2 linked regions of the Desulfomonile tiedjei DSM 6799 genome follow. The protein of the gene in region 1 binds, or shares a complex with, the protein of each later gene. Links are inferred from orthologs where the notes say so. Each region holds a gene or a part of one and is shown on either strand. Other genes may lie near its edges. The genes, in order: uvrA and mfd.

Region 1 (3,847 bases):
GTGCCTCATGAATGCCTGAATCCCATAACAAAATCGCCAACTGATGATTTCTTCTGACTTCACGAGCGATCTTTCGCAGGCGGGGAATGGAGATTCCGTATGTTTTCTCAGGACTGATACCGTAACGAGCCATTCCCAGGACTGCCTCCGGATTTCGGCATGACTCGAATGTCGCAAGAATCCATTCCATGAGCTCTTTGTTGCTGCGGTTTGGTAGTGATTTCTTCAAAATTTGCCTCAGTTCAGTCGCGAGGCTGATTTTCGGACGCCGGGTTTGGCGGCCTTGCGACGTTCCCGAGTGGGAGTCGTATTGTTCTGATGGCTAAGCACAACAGTTGCCACCTGTTCCGTATCAATGGAAAAAGGTTGATATCCTTTGTCGTTTTCCAGGACCTCTTTTAAGTAAAGCCCGGTATACGATCCGGGCGTCGCAGAGACTTGCTCGGGAGTCCCCTGAGCTATGATGGTGCCTCCTTCGTCTCCGCCTTCAGGTCCCAGATCGATGATGTGATCCGCAACTTTGATGACATCCATATTGTGCTCGATAACAACGACGGTGTTGCCGGCATCCACAAGGCTCATGAGAACATCCAGAAGCTTCCGCACGTCTGCGAAGTGCAAACCTGTAGTGGGTTCGTCGAGTATATACAGCGTTCTGCCTGTACTTCGTTTCGAAAGTTCACGGGAAAGCTTTATGCGCTGTGCCTCTCCTCCGGAGAGAGTCGTCGCGGCCTGACCGAGCTTGATATATCCGAGTCCTACTGCCTGAATTGTTTGTAATTTGTTGAACACGGAAGGAATATTGGCCATGAATTCTGCAGCCTGATTCACCGTCATATCCAATACTTCGGATATATTTTTGCCCTTGTAGCGAATGTCGAGCGTCTCTCGGTTGTATCGTTTCCCTTTACAGACCTCACATTTTACGTACACGTCCGGAAGAAAATGCATTTCTATCTTGATGATGCCATCACCTCTGCACGCTTCACACCTTCCACCTTTCACGTTGAAACTGTAGCGGCCCGGCTTGTAACCACGGACCTTGGATTCCGGTAGATTTGCGAATAACTCTCTGATGAAGGTAAACACGCCGGTATACGTGGCCGGATTCGATCGAGGAGTGCGACCGATGGGGCTCTGGTCTATATCTATTACTTTGTCCACCAGGGACATTCCTTCAATGGAATCGATCTCTCCGGCTTTATCTTTGCTCTTATAGAGTCGTTGTGCCAGTGCTCGGTAGAGAATATCCATGACCAGCGTGCTTTTTCCAGATCCCGAGACCCCGGTTATGCAATTAAACACACCTAAAGGAATCGCCACTTCAATATTCTTGAGATTATTTGCACGTGCACCTCGAATCGTAATCTTCTTTTTCCCTTTGGAACGTCTCTTCTTTGGTACCGGGATAAACTCGCGGCCAGAAAGGTACTTTCCCGTGAGCGAATCTTCGCTCTTGAGAATATCAGCCGGTTTCCCGGAGAAGACAATTTCACCTCCCATGCGACCCGCACCGGGCCCCATATCGATTACATGATCGGCATTCAGGATTGTCTCGGGGTCGTGCTCAACGACAAGAACGGAATTGCCCTGATCCCGTAAGTCCATTAACGTGGAGAGCAACCGACGGTTGTCACGCTGGTGCAATCCTATGCTCGGTTCGTCGAGGATATAGAGCACACCTACCAGAGACGATCCTACCTGCGTGGCCAATCGTATACGCTGCGATTCCCCCCCGGACAAAGTGGCCGAGGACCTGTCCAGAGTAAGATATCCCAGGCCCACTTTCTCCAGAAAACCGAGGCGGTCCCTTATTTCCTTAATGATACGTCTTCCGATTTCAGTTCGGCGGGCATCCAGCTTGAGATTTTCGACAAAACGAACAGTCTCCCTCACGGAGAGAGCAGTCAACTTGTGGATCGGCATATCTTCTATGAGTACGAACCGGGCCTCTTTCTTGAGCCTGGCCCCTTCGCAGGTCGGACAGGGAATGGAGCTCATGAATCGAGTGAATTCCTCGTCCAGCTCGTCTCTTTCGGATTCACGATATCGTCGTTCCAGGTTCGGTAAGACTCCCTCGAAACTCTTGCGAAAATAGTGTTTCCGGCCGTCACGTTCATAGGAGAAATCGATCTCTTCGTGTCCGGATCCGTGGAGAATGACTCCCTGCACTTTTTCGGAAAGCTTGCGGAACGGTGTATCCGAATTAAAACCATAGTGCTGTGCCAGAGCTTCAATCATCTGATAAAAGAAGATGGAGCCCCGTTTTTCCCAGGGTGCGATTGCCCCTTTTTTCAGAGAAAGATCCGGATCGGGAATCACAAGGTCAGGATCGAATCGTATCTTTACGCCGAGCCCCCCGCAGGTCTCACATGCGCCAAAAGGGTTGTTGAACGAAAACAGACGAGGTGACATTTCTCCCAGAGACACCCCGTGCTCCGGACAGGCGAACTTCTCACTGAACAGATGAACAGGTCCCCCCAACTCTTCGACCATGACGATGCCTTGACCGAGCTTCACAGCTTGTTCCATGGAATCAGTGAGGCGTTTCTCCACACCTTCTTTGATTACTAGCCGATCTACCACCACCTCAATAGAATGTTTCTTATTCTTCTCCAGTTGTATCTCATCCGAAAGACCCCGGAGTTGCCCGTCAATTTTCACCCTCGCATAGCCTTCCCGCTGCAGGTGCTGTAATTCCTTTTGATACTCTCCCTTCCTGCCGGTAACTATGGGAGCCAACAAATGCACTCGAGTCCCCGAGGGAAAACCGAGAACCTGATCGACCATCTGTTGGACTGTCATTGAACTGATGGGCCGTCCGCATTCCCAGCAATGAGGAACTCCGATTCGTGCGTACAAAAGACGCAGATAATCGTAGATTTCAGTGACCGTACCTACTGTAGAGCGAGGATTCTTGGAAGTAGTCTTCTGCTCGATGCTTATTGCAGGGGAGAGTCCTTCTATTAGATCGACGTCAGGCTTATCCATCATCTCCAGAAATTGCCTTGCGTATGCAGATAACGACTCCACATAGCGCCTTTGACCTTCTGCATAGATGGTGTCAAAAGCGAGAGTGGATTTTCCTGAGCCGGAAAGACCTGTTATTACGACGAGCTTGTCGCGAGGAATGTTAATATCGATATTCTTGAGGTTATGCTCCCGCGCACCCTTGATGATAATTTCTTTTGCTCCCACGATAAACCGAGTTCCCTGATCCGAGTCGATTCAACCCGAAAAATTGGGGCGAACACGCGTCCGCCGCTGTTTTTTCGTGCAACATTGCCGGCCTGTCGATTAATCGGGGGACATCCAATTTCCCCCGAAAGGCCTGGTAAGAATTAACAGCATGTGGCGGCTGGTGTAAAGGGGAGGGCCTCGGAACGCGCCGGAAACGGTCTTTCCCAGTGCTGAACTAACATTTTTACTATTTCTTCGGGAAGATGCACGAAAACTATAAACTATTGCTTGACTAACCCAGGGGGGCGTGTTATTTCGCCAGTGTTTCCGAGAGTCAGGCACGTCGGACCTCTCTCGGGTGTCTCACCTTTCCGCTAGGAGGTATGGTTATGTTGTTTTCTTTTTCCAATCCGGCCGATGGAGTCTCCGAACCTCCCGGTGACTTCAAAAGCAATTACCGCCACCTCAAACAAATCATTAACAAGGCCCTTAAAGAGGGGACGCCACTGGAGGAACTGAATCTTATCCCCAAAAACCGCTCCGGTAAACCGCAACGCCAACTATCGAGAGACGATCTTCTCAAACTTCTCCACGTGATCAGGAGAATCAAGACCAAGTATCAGAGGCTGTTGCAATCACCCGTGCCCAAGGAACTGGAACGAGATAT
Region 2 (4,446 bases), 1.0 Mb from region 1 along the record:
CCAGCACTGCGAGAACAATAACTATGAGCGCGGCAAATGCCGCTCCGTACATCCGCGGGTTCAGTCTGGCATGACGGATTATTTTTGTAGAGAGCGTGAGGAACTCATCCGGTTCTTTAAGAAGCTCCTTGCGCGTGATTTTCTTATCAGCCAAAGTCAAACACCTCGCTTCTTGATCGTATGCGTGTCACAGTCTTCCGAACGCATGCGTTCTGCCGTGCCAACAACGGCTCAGACCTGACGGTGGAATATACGGCTTTGTTGTCACACTCGAGACGAGTGGCCGAAACGGAATAACCTAAATGGATAGCCGATTAAGAGTCGCAAGTCAATGCAATCCTTTCTCAGGCTTTGAAAGCCTCTGTACAGCCTTGAACCAGCCGAAACCCGATATGCAGACGATGTACCGGACCGCAAAGCGCTTGATCGGGAACATGAAATCGAGTTATTCTGAAAAGTTCGCGCGTGCATCGAATGAGAAACGATCGATCGCAAATACTGTCGAATTTTGCTATACGCCGGAGTCCAATTGGAACTCATGAAAACTGACCCATTCCCTTCGACACAATCTTCTTCTTTTGAAGAGGCAGTAAATTTTCTGACGAAATCCGCCGATAACGGCGGGGTCTATGGCTTAGTGGGCTCGGCTCCTGCATTCCTTATAGCTGCGGCTACGAGGAAAAGCTTCAGGACAATAATCGTCGTGATGCCCGACGGAGGAGCGGCCCTCAGTGTTGCCTCGGATATTCGATTTTTTCTCGGTGAAGACGAGGAATACAGATATCCTCTTACCGACAAGGTGATGCGCTATCCTTCCTCGGACATGCTCCCGTTTACCCATGCGGCACTGGAAAACGAGTCGTGGGTCGAACGGATGTCCACCCTCTTCAGGCTGAGAGAACCCGAACCACCCAGGGTAGTGGTGGTCGGCCTGGATGCATTGATTCGCAAGCTCATACCCGCGCGTGCATTCGATCGAGCGTCGTTTACGATCGCCTTGGGCAGCGAGATAGACCGCGACGAATTGTTGGAACGTCTGGTTGCAGCCGGTTACAACCGGGTCCCCCTCGTGGAAGATGCGGGAGACTTCTCTGTACGCGGTTTCATTATAGATTTGTACTCCCCTTTGTATCCTTATCCGATTCGTATCGAGCAGAGCGGCGACCTGATCGAGTCCATGCGGTTTTTCGATCCCACGAATCAACGTTCACGGGACGATGTTCGACAGGTTCTTGTCGCTCCTGTTCACATGCTCGTGCCTGATACTGAAACCAGAGACGAAGGTTTGCAGCGACTATTACAGGCCTGCGAAGACAGAGGCACGGAAAAGCGTGTAAGACAGCGTCTCATCGATGATTTTCGCCATGGCATACGCTTTCCGGGCGCAGAGTTTTACATCCCCTATTTCTTCCCCGCGCTGGAAACGCTCCTGGACTATGTCCCCTCGGATAGTACTCTTGTGCTCCCGAATGAAGACATTCTGGGGCGTGCATTTGAGGACTTTGAGGAGGAAATCAGGCACGGTTGGGAGAATGCGGCAGAAGATGGATATCCGGTCCCGGATCCCGATCGGGTATATCTCACACAGGAAGATTTTTTTCAACGAATACAGCGGTTTCGCACGGTGACCGTTTCTCCCCTCGAGATACACGAGCCGGGGGCGGTTTCTTTCAGGCTCAATGCCCAATCCAATGACAATGTCAGATCCGAACTTCTCCAGTCAAAAGGTTATGACAGCGGAATGGCAAAGCTTGTCAAACGCATGGAATCCTGGCGAGATGACGGATATGAACTATTCCTGGTCAGCCATACACAAGGACAAGCTCACCGGCTCCTGAAACTGCTGGAACCGTACGGTCTCAATATCGATTACCGCGGAACCGGATTTGAGCCCGTCAATTTCGATGCAGAGCCCACTCCGGGAATACGGCTGTATGTCGGCGCTTGTTCTTCCGGATTCAAGCTGGATCAGGCTCACCGGATCGTCCTGTGTGAAGAAGAGATTTTCGGTTCCAGAGTCAGGTCGGTGCCAAAGAAGCGGGCCCGGGGCACGCTGATTTCCTCATTGATGGATCTGGCTGAAGGCGAGCCGGTGGTCCATGAGGATTATGGAATAGGAATTTACCGTGGCCTCGTCCGCAAAGAATTTGACGGAGTTGTAGGCGAGGTAATGCTCATCGAATATGCAGGGGGAGATCTCCTGTATCATCCGGTCGAGCGACTGCAAGTAATTCAGAAGTATATTGCAGGTTCCGAAGAACCTCCGCGCATCGATAAGCTTGGCGGTAAAGGCTGGGTCAAGATAAAGGCCAGGATCAAGAAGTCCATTAAGGAAATGGCCGGGGAGTTGCTCGAAATCTATGCCAAACGTCAAGTGACCAGAAGATCCGCTTATTCTCCGCCGGATGAAAATTTCGCCGCATTCGAAGCATCGTTCGATTTTGAGGAAACTCCGGATCAGGCCCGGGCAATTCAAGATGTCATGGAATCCATGGACACGGACATGCCTATGGACCGGCTGGTGTGCGGCGACGTAGGGTACGGAAAAACAGAAGTGGCTCTAAGAGCAGCTTTTCGGGCAATAATGGATGGCAGGCAAGTTGCTGTTCTCGTGCCCACAACGGTCCTGGCTCAACAACATTTCGATACGTTCAAGAAACGATTCAGAGGATATCCCTTCATTGTAGACGTGCTTTCCAGGTTTCGTTCCAACGCTGAACAAAAGGAAACGCTGCGGCAAGTCGAACAGGGCAAAGTCGATCTGGTTGTCGGAACCCACCGCTTACTGCAGAAAGACGTTGTTTTCAAAGATCTGGGGCTCCTTGTGGTCGATGAAGAACAACGTTTCGGCGTCGCGCATAAGGAGCGAGTCAAAAAATACAAAGCGCACGTTGATGTTCTTACACTCACAGCGACCCCCATACCCCGTACTCTCAATCTTTCTCTTACAGGAATCCGGGATTTATCCGTCATCGAGACCCCTCCGACGAATCGACAGTCCATCAGGACATATGTGATGCGTCAGTCCGAAGAAGTGGTCAGAGAAGCGCTCCTCAAAGAGTTGAACAGAGGCGGCCAGGTTTTCTATGTGCATAACCGGGTCCAGAGCATAGCCCGAAGGACTGCCGCGCTGCAAAAGCTCGTTCCTGAGGGAAGATTCTGCATAGCTCACGGGCAAATGGCGGAACGGGAACTGGAACAGGTAATGGTGGACTTTCTTACGGGCAAGTACAATATTCTCGTCTGTACGAGCATCATAGAATCGGGATTGGACATTCCCACTGCGAACACTATCGTCATCGAGCGATCCGATACCTTCGGACTTGCAGATTTGTATCAATTGCGGGGCCGTGTAGGAAGATCCCACGTGCGCGCATACGCGTACCTGCTTACCCCTCCTGAAACCATGATAACTCCCGATGCGGTAAAACGTTTGTCAGTAATGCAGGAATATTCGAGTCTCGGTCAGGGATTCAGAATTGCCATGCGAGACATGGAGATTCGAGGAGCAGGCAATATTCTGGGTACTTCACAATCCGGGCATGTCTCTCTCGTGGGCTACGAGATGTACCTGGATCTTCTGGAAGACGCGATACAGGAACTCAAGGGAGAGGAATCCGCGCCTAGAATCGATCCAGAAATACACCTGAAGATGGAAGTGTACATCCCGGACGATTACGTGCCTGACACGCAACAGCGTATGAATCTTTATAAGAGACTTTCAAAAGCGGAAACCAATTCAGAGATAGAGGACACGGAAGAAGAAATCTTCGATCTCTACGGCAAGCCTCCCATTCAGGTGCACCATTTGATTCAAGTCATGAGAATTCGGCTCGCGATGAAAGAAATTCGAATCCTGAGACTCGATTACAATGGTCAAGATCTCGTACTTACGTTCGATCCGGATACTCCGATTCGCCCGGAAACTCTCGTGCAATGGGCGCAGGCAGATCATCTCGTCAAAATCATGCCCGGAGATCGCCTGAAGTACCGAATCGGGAAGACCAATCCCGACACGCGAATCAAGAAATGCCAAGAATTATTCAGCCGGCTCGATCATAACCGTCCAGAGTCTACGGACGGTGAAAAATCCGATAAGGAGCACTTCAGGGCGACCGTTCGGATCAGAAGAAGATCATGACTTGAAAAATATCAAGTTCTCTATTATTTAATTACCGTTTTGGGTTTTGTGCGAGGAGGAACCCGTTTCTTTTTTTCGTAACAATTCTCCCGACATGAAACGCTCTGCTCCAAAATAGCTGAACCCGGGTTTGCAGCTCCGTTGCAAGAATCTTTGTGAGGACTACCCGGGCTCATCGAGGACCGTGGTACATGAAACGAGCACTCTTCTTTTTACTAGGTTGTTTTCTTATTTTTTCACTCACGAAGATATCAGCCGCAACGGAAATAGGGTCCGACAGAGTGGCGGCTGTGGTGAATGGCGAG

What was found.
Region 2: the proteins of uvrA (region 1) and mfd are in contact, whole or in part, in a crystal structure (PDB 4DFC), measured with the Escherichia coli proteins. The link is inferred for Desulfomonile tiedjei DSM 6799 from one-to-one orthologs.

Annotation. Positions count from the first base shown.
Region 1 is NC_018025.1:2,939,895-2,943,741, forward strand. What follows is about bases 38-3,566. They hold uvrA (excinuclease ABC subunit UvrA), read right to left. Parts: upstream 3,199-3,566; coding sequence 238-3,198; downstream 38-237. Other genes in these bases: DESTI_RS12370 (DNA alkylation repair protein), read right to left, coding at 38-229. In the rest of the region: more of DESTI_RS12370, read right to left, coding at 1-37; DESTI_RS12380 (hypothetical protein), read left to right, coding at 3,570-3,847. UniProt on the Escherichia coli protein: The UvrABC repair system catalyzes the recognition and processing of DNA lesions. UvrA is an ATPase and a DNA-binding protein. A damage recognition complex composed of 2 UvrA and 2 UvrB subunits scans DNA for abnormalities.
Region 2 is NC_018025.1:1,918,909-1,923,354, reverse strand. What follows is about bases 214-4,341. They hold mfd (transcription-repair coupling factor), read left to right. Parts: upstream 214-538; coding sequence 539-4,141; downstream 4,142-4,341. Other genes in these bases: DESTI_RS08050 (peptidylprolyl isomerase), read left to right, coding at 4,297-4,341. Also shown: DESTI_RS08060 (YfgM family protein), read right to left, coding at 1-154; more of DESTI_RS08050, read left to right, coding at 4,342-4,446. UniProt on the Escherichia coli protein: Couples transcription and DNA repair by recognizing RNA polymerase (RNAP) stalled at DNA lesions. Mediates ATP-dependent release of RNAP and its truncated transcript from the DNA, and recruitment of nucleotide excision repair machinery to the damaged site.